4 regions of the Lysinibacillus sp. VIII_CA genome follow, and region 2 is predicted to be linked to each of the others. Evidence: riboswitches for the same ligand, from Rfam matches in the RefSeq annotation. Region 2 holds a riboswitch; each other region holds the start of a gene.

The links. A riboswitch is a leader RNA that binds a small molecule or an ion and turns the genes downstream of it on or off. The one in region 2 is predicted to bind S-adenosylmethionine.
Region 1: linked by a shared signal. The riboswitch ahead of ACP3VS_RS09730 (cyclase family protein) and the one ahead of metA (homoserine O-acetyltransferase MetA) in region 2 are both predicted to bind S-adenosylmethionine.
Region 3: linked by a shared signal. The riboswitch ahead of ACP3VS_RS12270 (methionine ABC transporter ATP-binding protein) and the one ahead of metA (homoserine O-acetyltransferase MetA) in region 2 are both predicted to bind S-adenosylmethionine.
Region 4: linked by a shared signal. The riboswitch ahead of ACP3VS_RS17900 (bifunctional homocysteine S-methyltransferase/methylenetetrahydrofolate reductase) and the one ahead of metA (homoserine O-acetyltransferase MetA) in region 2 are both predicted to bind S-adenosylmethionine.

Annotation. Positions count from the first base shown of each region.
Region 1 covers NZ_JBNFXM010000005.1:180,433-183,984, forward strand. The annotation lists gene ACP3VS_RS09720 (AraC family transcriptional regulator) at 1-286, shown strand, start outside; gene ACP3VS_RS09725 (hypothetical protein) at 449-850, shown strand; SAM riboswitch class I at 951-1,057, shown strand; gene ACP3VS_RS09730 (cyclase family protein) at 1,147-1,884, shown strand; gene ACP3VS_RS09735 (DedA family protein) at 1,914-2,510, opposite strand; gene ACP3VS_RS09740 (Cof-type HAD-IIB family hydrolase) at 2,602-3,375, opposite strand.
Region 2 covers NZ_JBNFXM010000006.1:63,809-67,360, reverse strand. The annotation lists gene ACP3VS_RS10560 (endospore germination permease) at 1-1,238, shown strand, start outside; gene metA (homoserine O-acetyltransferase MetA) at 1,294-2,229, opposite strand; SAM riboswitch class I at 2,328-2,437, opposite strand; gene ACP3VS_RS10550 (nucleotide excision repair endonuclease) at 2,640-3,011, shown strand; gene ACP3VS_RS10545 (hypothetical protein) at 3,057-3,440, opposite strand; gene ACP3VS_RS10540 (TrmB family transcriptional regulator) at 3,462-3,552, opposite strand, start outside.
Region 3 covers NZ_JBNFXM010000007.1:187,691-191,242, reverse strand. The annotation lists gene ACP3VS_RS12275 (methionine ABC transporter permease) at 1-650, opposite strand, end outside; gene ACP3VS_RS12270 (methionine ABC transporter ATP-binding protein) at 640-1,668, opposite strand; SAM riboswitch class I at 1,752-1,855, opposite strand; gene ACP3VS_RS12265 (thioredoxin family protein) at 1,912-2,223, opposite strand; gene ACP3VS_RS12260 (hypothetical protein) at 2,239-2,580, opposite strand; gene gcvH (glycine cleavage system protein GcvH) at 2,672-3,052, opposite strand; gene ACP3VS_RS12250 (arsenate reductase family protein) at 3,134-3,490, opposite strand.
Region 4 covers NZ_JBNFXM010000016.1:28,320-31,871, forward strand. The annotation lists gene metH (methionine synthase) at 1-213, opposite strand, end outside; gene ACP3VS_RS17900 (bifunctional homocysteine S-methyltransferase/methylenetetrahydrofolate reductase) at 206-2,053, opposite strand; SAM riboswitch class I at 2,143-2,242, opposite strand; gene ACP3VS_RS17905 (protoporphyrinogen oxidase) at 2,345-3,552, opposite strand, start outside.

The DNA of each region.
Region 1 (3,552 bases), on a different contig from region 2:
AACGCCTGATCCATTGGTGTGGAAAATACCGCTTAATCAGCGTAAAGCTCATCTGACTTCAAATCAGCTGCAACAACTAGACGCTGATCATTTGTTTATCACCTTCGACAAGCAACACTCCATTTATGAGAATGAAGAGCGTACTATTTTAACATCCTCTATGTGGAAAAACCTAAGGGCTGTTAAAAGAAACTGTGTCTATGAGGTGGATTTTTTAACGTGGATGAATTATGGAATCCTGTCACATAGCAAAAAAATAGATGATGTATTAAACGTTCTTGGCTAAAGAACAAAAGGGAAGCGCGCCATCGCTTCCTTTTTTAGTTTGTGTGGCATACCATTCAGCATAGTATATTAACACTTCAGTACAGGAATGGCGTTATTCAAACACCTAAAAAGATCATGATACATAAGATAAGATATCAGCTTCTGGCTAGGAGGAATTGATTTGTATTATAATCCTTATCCTTATTTTATTCACCCCTACCATTACCCGATACCATCGACAGACCATCAACTTGCAGCTAGAACCTTTTCACAACATTTAGCAATGCCGACTAGTAATAGTCCCTTTCCCCCTGTTGATACACAAAAATTAATATCTTCAGCTACGCGGATAAAGACGATTATGCAGCAGGCACAATTACTTACAGATAAAATTGATAGTTCTCAACAATTTGCACATGACTTAAAGAATGCTGCACAGCTTTCAAATAAAACAGAGGTCGAAAAATTAATTACATCCACAGGCATTACTACAAAATTTGAAACCAACTATACACCAGATAATTTTAGAATACAGCTTATGGATAGTGCCTGCTGTCGAGTAACGTTAATTTTGAATTGGTAAGTAAATTAATTTTAACCCTGTAATCCTATCAAAGTTGTAAACTATAAAAATATATGTTAAAGTATTTATACTATTATTTCTGAAAATTCTTATATCCTATTTCTTATCTAGAGAGACGGAGGGATCGGCCCGATGAAGTCTCAGCAACCAGCTCAAGCAGTATGGTGCTAATTCCTATTGGCAAAATTTAAGCCTGAAAGATGAGAAGACGCACTACCTATGTTTGATTCCGGGAGTCCTCTTCGATTGAGGACTCTTTTTTTATTGACTACTACTTTTAGAAAGCAGGGAATTTAATGTCTAACGAACTTTTACAAGCATTGCACTTACTAAAATCAAAACAATGGGTCGATTTGACACATACCTTCGGCCCAGACTCACCTCATTTTTTCATGTTTGAAGATGCTAAATTTGAAACATTATTCTCGCATGATGATGGATTTTTTGCACAGCAGTTTTCTTTTCCTGGACAATATGGAACACATATTGACCCACCCATTCACTTTGTAAGAGATACTCGATTTCTAGATGAATTAGCACTAAAGGAGCTTGTTCTTCCGCTTATCGTCATTGATAAATCACAGGAGGCTGCTAGTAATCATGACTTTACGCTCAGTGTACAAGATATTCTAGAATTCGAGACACACTATGGACAGATTGAAGAAGGTACATTTGTGGCACTGCGAACAGATTGGAGTAAGCGTTGGCCAGATAAAGAGGCATTTAGTAATAAAGATGTCAATGGAGATAATCATCTCCCAGGTTGGGGCTTGGAGGCCTTACAATTTCTATTCAAGGAACGTAAAGTAAGTGCAATAGGTCATGAAACTTTTGATACTGATTCTGCCACTGATTTTCGTCAAAGTGGCCAATTAGTTGGTGAATATTTTGTCCTCAATCAAGACACTTATCAAATTGAGCTCATGACTAATTTAGACAAGCTACCTCCTATAGGTGCTATTATTTTTAATATAGTACCCAAGCCTGAAAAAGCATCTGGATTCCCTGTACGTTCATTTGCCATATTGCCATAACAAAAAGTCGGTAGGAATCCTACTGACTTTTACTTTTGTACGTTTCTTTTTTTAAATAAATAATAAATAATTAACATGACTAGGACAAACAGCAAGATGACGTACATACTGTAATGAGATAAATAGTAACCGACGAATCGCCATTTCTCTCCTAGCACTTTTCCTAAGGTTATAAATGTAAAAGTCCATATAAATGCCCCTGTATAAGCAAAGAAAGCGAATTTCCTATATGGATAATTATTGATAGCGGCGATATAGGCTGTTAGATGGCGTACACCAGGAATAAAATAGCCAGCAATTAATAAAAAAGGCCCCACTTTCATAAACATTTTTTTAGTAAATTCAATTTTTTGCTCAGTTATATGAATCTTTGGCCCATATTTCTGCAAGAGCGGTAAGCCAAATCGACGGCCGATATAGTAGCTTAAAGTAATCCCCCCCATTGCGCCAATCAGAGCACTTACTAAAGCTGGGATATGTCCAAGGCTTTCTCGATAAACACTATAGCCTACATAAGTTAAAAATACTTCATCGGGAAGTGGCAACCCAACAATGCCTCCAATTAGGATCACGATGATGCCAAAATACCCGTAATGTTCAATTAGAGATTGCACATGCTGCGCCATTTTTCATCCCACCTAATACATTGTTCTATATACTCATAACTGTATACCAAAAGAGTCTCTCAAGCCTCCACTTTACTTCCTTTCCATGTCGTTAAATAATGTGCAGCTTTCGTAAAGCAAAATCTATGCCACCTTCAATGGATTTCTTTGTAACAAAATCTGCAACATTTTTTAGAGCTTGGCTCCCATTCCCCATAGCTACCCCAAGGCCAACCAGCTCTAGCATATCTATATCATTCTCTCCATCTCCAAAAGCTATGGCATCCTTAGCATTAATCTCAAAATAATCAAGTACAGCCTTTACGGCTATCGACTTGGACACATCTTGCTGTAAAACATTCACAATATAAGGATGCCATCGTTGCCGTAATATATTCGAAAATTGACGAGCTAATCTTTTTTCAGCCTGTTCATCAGCATAAAGGCACATAAGAAAAACCTCTTCATCCATAATGCTTTCTTTTCTAACTGGAAAATCACATAAAGACAATGTCTCTTGCATCGCGCTTAAGGCTAATGGATTTTGTATATCATTCATCGTAAGTTGTTCTGTAAAAAATGTTAAGGAATGCTGATGTTGCTGTGCAAAAGCTTGAACATTTTGAACAATGCCCTTCTCAATCGGAATTTTATGTATCACAACATCCTTGTGTTTCACATATGCCCCATTCGCCGTAATAAAGGTTTCAATCCCTAAATTTTTCAGCTCTTCACACATGGACAACGGTCTTCCTGTCGCAGCCACAAGATAGATTCCCTTTTCCTGTAATAGTCGAATAGCCTGCCTCGTACTTTCCTCCACAGCACCATTCTCATAATTGATTAGTGTACCATCCACATCAAAAAATACTATTTTATACGTCATCTGCTCCACCCTCTCATAGTAAACTTTTGAACTATACAATTCGAACTGTCCATTAAATAAATTGTACATAATTCGACAAACTTTTCGGTAACTATATAACTTACTTTAACTACACCGATAAATACTATTACAAGCACATTTCTAATGATATTTAACTAAAAAAACGAGTATTATTTT
Region 2 (3,552 bases):
TATTAGGGGCAGCCAATACGGCTTCCCGAACTTTTCCTAGCTATGCTTTAGCACAGAGAATCTCGATCGGCAACTTTTTACAGCGTATTGAAATTATCATGGCTTTTATGTGGATTACATCTATTTTTATTCGGACCTTTATGTACTTCTATACAACGGTTGTGGGAATTGCACAAATTATGAAACTGAAGGATCACCGCCCACTTATCTTACCAATGGGTATCATTATGATTGGTCTTTCACAAATTATTCATCCTGATATTGTCCATTCCGACAATTATAATAATGAAATTTGGCCTATCTATTCATTTATTTTTACCATTTTATTACCTATCCTGCTACTTATTGTAGCCGTCATACGTAATCGAAAATCACAAGGGAATGCGGCTGCGAATGCTAATCAGGGGCAAGTAACTGATGTGGGTAATACGGATGCTAATCAAGGAAATCAACCTAATCCTGCTAATACGGATTCCCAACAGGATAATCAGATGAAACCTAATAATAGGGATGTCAATCAAGATAATCCAACTAACAATGCTACTACTGATTCCAACCAAGATAACCACACTAAACCTGACAAAATGGATGCCAATCAAGATAATCCAACTAACGATGCTACTACTGATTCCAACCAGGATAATCAGATGAAACCTAATAATAGGGATGCCAATCAAGATAATCCAACTAACGATGCTACTACTGATTCCAACCAGGATAATCAGATAAAACCTAATAATAGGGATGCCAATCAAAATAATCCAACTAACAATGGTACTACAGATTCCAACCAAGATAACCACACTAAACCTGACAAAATGGATGCCAATCAAGATAATCCAACTAACAATGGTACTACTGATTCCAACCAGGATAATCAGATGGAACCTAATAATATGAATGCCAATCAAGATAATCCAACTAACGATGTTACTACTGATTCCAACCAGGATAATCAGATAAAACCTAATAATAGGGATGCCAATCAAGATAATCCAACTAACGATGCTGCTACAGATTCCAACCAAGATAATCACACTAAGCCTGATAAAATGGATGCCAATCAAGATAATTCAACTAACGATGCTGCTACAGATTCCAACCAAGATAATCAGATGAAACCTAATAATATGGATACCAATCAAAATAATCCAACTAACGATGTTGCTACAGATTCCAATCAGAAAGATCAGGCTAAACCAGATATTACGGTTTCTGACAAGAAGAATTTAGAATAACAAAGTCTAATTCCTTCAGCTACTTAGCGAAGAAATTAGACTTTGTTATTGTTATTTAAATATGATATTCAATTTCGTCCACAAAGTCCCATTCATATGGTGTCTCTTGGTATACATAGTAGTTCAACCAGTTGGAGAACAATAAATGTGTATGGGCACGCCATGTATTCATCGGTTCCTTTTCTGGATCATCATTTGGGAAGTAGTTTACTGGAACGTTGATATCAATGCCCTTGGCAACATCGCGACTGTATTCATCAGCCAGTGTTGTCGCATCATATTCTAAATGACCTGTAATCATAATGTTTTTATTATCTTTAGATTGCACGATAAACACACCTGCATCCTCTGAATAGGATAATAAGCGTAAGTCTGGATGATTGCGAACCTCGTCAATCGAGACAGATGTATAGCGAGAATGAGGGGCTGTAAATAAATCACTAAAGCCTCGTACTAAATCCACTGTTAAATCAGTAATCACATGAGAATAAACGCCGGAGCATTTAGCAGAAAGCTCTATTTTTCCAATTCCATAATGATGATATAACGCAGCCTGTGCCCCCCAACATATATGTAGCACGGATGTCACATTCTTTTTAGACCAATCCATAATTTCAGCAATTTCCTGCCAATAGTTAACCTCTTCAAATGGCATTTTTTCTACAGGTGCCCCAGTAATAATCATACCATCATAACGTCGGTGACGAATTTGGTTAAACGTTGTGTAAAATAATTGTAAGTGAGATTTACTGACATTTTTAGATTCATGAGTAGCCGTGTTTAAAAAAGTAATATTGACCTGTAAGGGTGTATTTCCTAGTAAACGTAATAATTGTAGCTCCGTTTTTTCTTTTTCGGGCATCAAATTTAAAATTAATATGTTTAATGGACGTATTTGCTGTGTTCTCGCACGATCCTCTTCCATCACGAAGATTTTCTCCTCACGTAAATGCTCCCCAGCAGGTAAATTTTTCGGAATATTAATTGGCATCTAGCATTCCCCTCTCTTTTTTGCTCCTTTTTCTAAAAAAATTAAAAATCCTCCACATTCCATATGAGATAGAATGAGAAGGATTTTTTTCACGTTCACTCTTATCTCTCAAAGGAAAAACCTTTGCTGGAATTAGCACCTTTCTAACATTTGTTAGAGGTTGCTGAAGCGTCATCGGGCCAAATCCCTCTGCTTCTCTTGATAAGATTATTTAATTATTTTGAATTGTAACATGGACTAGTTAGAATATCAATAATTCATAGAATATTTTGTTATTCCTATGCATGTTCTACATTAATTTGATAAACACTAAGCTTGCTGTATATGGTTATTCTACATGAAATTTTATGGTAAACATGCCGCTATTATGTTACCATATATCTTTAGTAATAGAGAGGAACGTGAATACTTTGATTAATATTGAATTTCCAAAACCAGATGTAGTTATTCGCCAACGCGAACAAGATGTAAAACCAGGTGATGTCCCAATTACACCATACTTTGGTTTCATCGACTTCCACAAAATCACACGTGATAAAGGCGGCATTTTCTTATTTTATAATGAAAAGAATGAGTTATTATTTGTCGGCAAAGCACGTAAAATTCGCCAACGCATAAAAAAACATTTTGAAGACAATGTATCTCCGATGAAAAACTATCGTGACGAGGTCTTCAAAATTGAAGTCTATGAAGTAGAAGATCCTATGGAACGTGAAATTTATGAAACGTATGCGATTAATACGTTCCGCTCCAAATACAATGTAGATAAAGTATTTTATTAATATCAATAAAAACCGAAATCTCTTTTTAGGGATTTCGGTTTTTTATTACAGCATGGTAATACGATCTATCGGCATGCTTTTGCCATTAATATACAGTTCGATAATAGTCAGCTCCGCGCTTTTGTTGATGGCATAGACATAGGGTAGAGCTTCTTTCTTTTGCTCGCTTCCTTCCTTGAAATGAATGACTAACCTATTTTCATTAGCTGCTACACTTGCTAGCACATTTCCTTTTGAAAACATGACAAGATAGTACGTCACGTCATCTTCATACAATAACTGAATTCTGTCTGTAGCTATAATATGTTGTTGGATATGGTCAGGAACGATTGTTAGCTCTTGAATCTTAGGAAAAACCGGCAGCGGTGCAGAATCACATCCACCCATCATTAATAAATAAAGTAATACTGGCAACATCCATTTTTTCAAGATGCTCCCCTTCCCTTATAACTACTCTAAGAAAAATGCTTTACGTTCTTTAGCAATCCAGTCCTCCAATTCATTATCATCGCGTTTTACTAGTCTATTGATAAGAACATCA
Region 3 (3,552 bases), on a different contig from region 2:
TCTGTAATGAAATCACCTATCCATTGGATGATAAAGACTACTACTAAGATCAAAATAGTTGCCATTAATGTCACATCTTGGCGATTTCTTTGGAAACCGTCTAGGAAGGCTAAGTTCCCGAGACCCCCTGCACCGATTATCCCTGCCATTGCTGTATAACCGACAAGTGCTACAGCCGTAACAGTAATACCCGAAATGAGTGCTGGTAATGATTCAGGGATCAGTACTTTCCAAATAATTGTGGCTGTTTTAGCCCCCATTGAACGAGCTGCTTCAATAACACCCTTATCAATTTCTCGTAGCGCAATTAATACCATACGTGCATAGAACGGAGCCGCACCGATAATTAAAGCAGGTAAAGCAGCATTGGCTCCACGGATTGTACCAAGTAAAAACTTAGTAAATGGAATTAATAAAATAATTAACACGATAAATGGAATAGAACGGAATATATTAACGAGTGACCCTGTTAAAAAACTAACAATTTTATTAGCCCATAACTGATTCGGACTAGTTAAAAACAGGACAATCCCAATGGCTAACCCTAGAATAAATGTAATAACTGTTGAAATGGCCGTCATATATAATGTTTCATATGTAGCCTGCCACATGCTATCCCAGTCTACATTCGGAAAGAGATTAGTTAGCATCTGCAATCACCTCCGTTTGCACTTCCACTGTATTTAAATAGCTTAAGGCTTCAGTCACGTTTGCTTTCGACCCATCAATTTGCACAATGAGAGTACCATATGCACCATTTTTGGTTTGCGAAATATTCCCATGTACAATGCTTACTTCCACATCGAATTGCTTTACTAGATGTGAAATAACTGGCTGTTCTGTTTTTTCACCAACAAAAATCAATTTGACAAGTTGTCCAGTTGGATAATTTGCTTTGATTTGTTCTACTGTATCCTGTGTTTCCTTTGTATTGGTAATTTGCGCTACAAATTTCTTAGTAATGGCAGCCTGAGGAGCCTGGAAAACTTGCAATACTTCTCCACGCTCTACAATTTCGCCTGCCTCCATCACTGCTACACGATGACAAATCTTGCGGATGACATGCATTTCATGAGTAATGAGGACAATCGTTAACCCTAAACGTTCATTAATATCCACCAGTAAATCAAGAATGGCATCTGTTGTCTCAGGGTCTAGAGCAGATGTAGCCTCATCACATAGTAAAACCTCTGGATTATTGGCTAATGCTCGCGCAATCCCTACACGTTGCTTTTGTCCACCAGAGAGCTGTGATGGATATGCTTGATCACGACCTTCTAGGCCAACAAGTGCTATCAATTCCTTCACCCGTGCCTCACGTTGAGCTTTTGATACACCTGCGATTTCTAATGGGAAGGCAATGTTTTCTGCAACTGTTCGTGACCAAAGTAGGTTGAAATGTTGAAAAATCATACTAACCTTTTGTCTAGCTGCTCTAAGCTTTTGACCTTTAATCGATGAAAAAGCCTGATTGTTCACTGTTACTGTTCCTGTTGTTGGTTTCTCTAAGCCATTAAGTAAACGAATCATCGTACTTTTACCAGCGCCACTATAGCCGATAATGCCAAAAATTTCACCCTTATTAATAGTCAGGTTAACATCTTTGACTGCCGTTAATTCGCCATTTGCTGTTTTGTATTTCTTCGTTATATTTTGAAGCTGTATCATAGCGAATACTCCTTTTCTTATATAAAAAAACCCCTCCACTTATAGACAAGTAGAAGGGGTCACGTATTATACGTTGAACCGTTCTCTCATCTTTCAAAGAAAAATCTTTGGGTGATTTGGCACCTTTTCACTATGTGATGGTTGCCGGGCTTCATAGGGCACTTCCCTCCGCCGCTCTTCATAAGAGTTCGATATATTTAATGTTTTAGTAATATATTTGTTACTTTACCACGCTAATAAAGTTCAGTCAATTAATTTTTTTAACAATTCGTACAAAAAAGGTACGGATTGAAAAGCATAAATCTTTTCTGTCACTTTGCCACCGTCACAAACAAGTAAGCACGGAACGCTTTCAATTTGATGCTCAAAAGCAATTTGCTCCAAAAAATTAATATTTGCTTTCCCTAGCTTTAGGTGAGGTAATAGTTGTTCTACAATTGACATCATTTTTGATGCCACTGCACAAGTACCGCACATCGGTGTATATAAATAAAACGCAGCTTTTTCTCCGGACTGTAATGCCGTTTCCCACTGCTCTTTCGACCATTCTTCCATTTAGTTCACGCAACCTTACAAAATATATTCATTATGGATTGAGAAATGCGCACGAAGTAAAATCATGGCTAACACTTTTCTAGGTGTCGTTTCTACTTCCTTATATGTTGGCATTGTTCGTAAATGCTCTGCTTCAGGATAATGTCTGTCCATTAATGCACGTAGCTTATCGCCTGAAGTATCGGCATCAAAAAAGGTAAATAGCTCATAGCCCTCATAGGGATCGATTAGCTCTTCTAATTGATGCACACCAATTGTTCCATTCGTACATAGTATTGTAACATTCTCGTTTAAAATTGGCTCAATTTGTAGCTTATCTGAGCGTCCTTCTACTATCAAGCATTTCCCATCGAACATTACGCCACCTCCATTTAGACATTCCCACTTATACGTTATTATATAATAAAAAACGCCGGTAGTTTCCGACGTTTTTTGATTATGGCTTGTCTTATTCTGCTGTCATCTCTTCGTATTGTTCTGCTGTCATAAGTTTATCAACTTCTGATGCATCAGCAGGCTCTACGACGATCATCCATGCTTTTTCATATGGTGATTCATTAACGAATTCTGGGCTATCTTCTAAATCTGCATTAACTTCAACTACAGTACCTGAGATTGGTGCATATAATTCAGAAACAGTTTTTACTGATTCTACGCTACCGAATGGATCATCCGTTTTGATTTCATCGCCAACTTGTGGAAGCTCAACGAAAACGATATCTCCTAATTCAGATTGTGCGAAGTGCGTAATACCAATACGTACTTTTCCATCTTCTACTTTAACCCATTCATGCTCTTCAGAGTAACGTAAGTCTTTCGGTGTGCTCATGCAAAAAACCCCTCCATAATTATGTAATATATTCACTTTCAGTGTGCCATACTTCTCCTATAAAAACAAGAATAAAAACGGCTATATCCAAGCTTGCTCAAAATCGGATTCTTTAAACCCTAAAGTTACTTTTTTTCCATCTGTTACGAGTGGACGTTTTATTAACATCCCATCCGAAGCAAGTAGCTCAAGCTGTTCTTCCTCAGTCATATCAGCTAGCTTGTCCTTCAAACCAAGGTCACGATATTTCATGCCTGAAGTATTAAAAAACTTCTTCAAAGGAAGACCACTGACTTGCCATAAAGCTGTTATTTCATCCTTTGTTGGCGGCTGCTCTACGATATGTACCTCTTCATAGGAAACGTCATGATCATTTAACCACTTTTGCGCTTTTTTACATGTTGTACATTTGGGATAATGGAAAAATTGAATCGTCATTAAAATGCTCCTTTGCTGTCTTTTTCTGTAGTATACCATCATAATCATCGAGAATGGTGGAA
Region 4 (3,552 bases), on a different contig from region 2:
ACAAATAATATCTGCTCCTGCCTCTAAGTATTTATGATGTATTTTTTCAATGACATCAGGTCTAGTTAGCACTAGATTTTCATTACACCCATCTAGCTCCTCCCCGCCAAAATCATCTGCTGTTAAGTTTTCATTTTGCAGCATTGTTCCCATCGCGCCATCAAGAATTAATATTCGTTTATCAAGTTGTTCTTCAATTAAGTGCTTAGCCATTTATACTTACCCCTTTTTTCTGTTCATCCAATTGCTCTATATATTTCATTAACTCTAATGTCACATCGTAGCGTAAAAATGGTGTAATGAGGTAAATTCCATTGAAATATTGCGCAGCCACTTCTACTAATTCCTTGGCAATTGCAATACCTTCAAGTGTGGCGCGTTCCTTATCTTCACCACATGCTTTCATTCTTGCTAAAGCATCTTCAGATAATTTAATACCTGGCACCTCATGATGTAAAAATTCAGCACTTTTATAACTCGTAACGGGCATAATACCAATATAAATCGGTGCTTGTAAATGCTTGGTTGCTTCATAAATTTCTATCATTTTTTCCTTCGTATACACAGGCTGTGAAATGAAGTAGTCTGCCCCATGCTCAATCTTTTTTTCTAAGCGTGCAACAGCACGATCTAAAACACGAACATTTGGGTTAAATGCAGCAGCCACAGAGAAATTTGCCTTTTTTCGGAGTGGTTTCCCTGAGAAAGAGACTCCCTCATTTAATTGTTTAATTAATTGGATAAGCTCCATCGAGGAGACATCATATACACTGGTGGCACCAGGAAAGTCTCCAACCTTCGTTGGGTCACCCGTAACAGCTAACACATCATGAATCCCTAATGCATTTAAGCCCATTAAATGCGATTGCAGGCCAATTAAATTACGATCTCGACAGGTAATATGAGTAAGAGGGCGTACACCATTCGTACTTTTCAATAAGGCACCCATTGCAATATTGCTAATACGTGGGGATGCCAATGAATTGTCTGCCATCATCACTACATCGGCACCTGCCTCATATAGTTGTTTGGCCCCTTCAAGAAATCCTTCTATTTCTAAGTGTCTAGGCGTATCCAACTCCACGATGACCGAGCGCTCACGTTTTACTTTTTCATGAAGTGGTTCATACTTAGCTGGCTCTGCATCACGAACAATCTCAATCTTTGCAGGTTTCGCATACTTTTCACTAACTGGTGATAGCTCCTCTAAATACTTCTTTGCGGCTGCAATATGCTTTGGTGTCGTACCACAACACCCCCCAATTAAGCGTACCCCTTGATCACGCAGCTCGACAGCAGCGCGACCAAAATAATCAGCCTCCGACTCATAAACAACACGCCCATCCTCTAAATCTAATAACGAAGCATTTGGATAGGCCGACATAAACGCCTTTTCTGGAAGTTCTACACCCTCAAAAGCTTGAATCGTATGATATGGACCTAGACGGCAATTGACACCTACTATATCTGCACCAAGAATCTCTAGCTCATGTAGTGCAATATTTAGAGACATACCATTTTGTAAAACACCAGGCTCATGCATAGATACTTGAGCAATTATCGGTATATTAGTTTTGGCGCGTAGCATTTTTAATGTTGCTGTTAATTCTTCAAAATCGTAATAGGTTTCGAGTAAAAGGCCATCTGGATTCCCTGCAAGTAGCACACTTGCCTGTTCTTCAACGGTCTTTAAAATGTCATTTAATGTGGCATCGCTTTTACGAATACCACGAATACCACCTATTGTTCCTAAAACAAATTGACCGCCATCTGCTGCTGCTCGCTTGGCAATAGTAATAGCTGCTTCATTAAATCGTTGGACACTCGATTCTAGTCCATAGCGAGCTAATTTAATGGCATTGGCACCGTATGTATTCGTTTGAATGATATCAGCACCAGCTGCAATGTACTCTCTATGAATCTTTTCAATTAATTCAGGTCTTTGAACATTCATTTCCTCATGGCAATACTCCAATCCATAGCCATACAACACTGTGCCTATTGCACCATCTGCCGTCAATACATGTGTTTTTAACCTTTCCAGCAATCCCATAAATCTAGCCTCTCTTCCTCTATCTCTGTATAATAAAAAGCCTTCTTTTATATAAAAAGAAGGCTTTAACGACTCATCATTATTGTTCCTTCTCATCTTCGACTCAACGGTCTTCTGGATTTAGCACCTGACAAAAAGTTGGTTGCTGAAGCTTCAATGGGCCAGTCCCTCTGCTTCTCTTGATAAGAATTATTAAGTATGAATTTTTTAAATAATTAAAAGAATCATATCGTTTACAGACGTATGAGTCAAGACTATTTCTCACAACAAAGAATTTTTCCGCTTAAAAACTTAAAGATTGGATAGTTCTTCCGCAAGCTCTTCACCAATTTTTTTCCCATTTTGAATGCAAGCACCAATACCTACTCCAAAATAAGAGCAACCTGCTATCGATAAATTCGGGTAGTTTTCATTTAGCTCTAGTAATAAGCCTTGCAGCGCTTCACGATGTGCTAAGTCATATTTAGGCATTTGATCAATCCACTTTGTAACATTCACAACGGTTGGTTTTTCATCGATTCCTAGGCTTTTTCGAACATCTTCTAAAGCAACCGCTGCCAATTCATCATCAGTCATATCACGTAACTGCTCATACGCCGGATTTATACTCTTATAGAATAGGCGCACAAGTAATTGATTGTTTTTCGATGTATGCTTCCACTTACGACTCGTCCAAGTTGCTGCATTACAAGTGACATCAGAATTATGAGATACAATATAGCCTGTACCATCCGCTGGTAAGTTTGCATCAGGCACATCAAAGCCCAGATAAATGGTAATGGCTGACGCTGTAGTAAACTGATTAAAATAATGTGTTAAGGAGTCGTCCTGCAATATACTTTGGACTGCCTCATTTGGTAGTGCTAGAACAACATAATCTGCCTCAATGTTTTGACCACTTGTTAAGGAAATCAAAAAGTGGTTCTCCATTTTTTTGACCTGACTTGTGGCTACACCTTTAATGATGTCTACATCTGTTAATGTTTGCTCTAATCGCTCAATTAAAGAGGATAATCCATTTTGAAATGAAATAAATTTTTTATTAGCTGCTTTAACAAATTGCTCACGATTCGCATCAAAACCTTTTATGATACTTCCATATTCATTTTTATAGTCAATTAAATACGGTAAAGTGGAGGCAATAGAAAGCTGGTGTAAATCACCAGAATAGACACCTGCTAGAACTGGTGCAATTTGATTTTCCACTAGCTCTTCACCAAGGTAATAAGTTAGAAATTCCCCTATCGAGCTTTCTTTTGTAAAGCCTGCATTGGGTAAAGTTAAATCTTTTAAAGCTTCTTGTTTGGCCTGATCAGAGATAAGTGTGCTTTCTTCAAGTGATGCCACACTCATAGGTATACCGAAAGTAGAATCCGCTGGGATGGCGTGCAGCTCGTTATTTGTATAAATATAGGATATACCTGTTTCGTTGTAAACGAGATGATCTTCAAAATCTAGCTCCTGCACTAGCTCCATTACACCTTTATGGCGAGCTACAA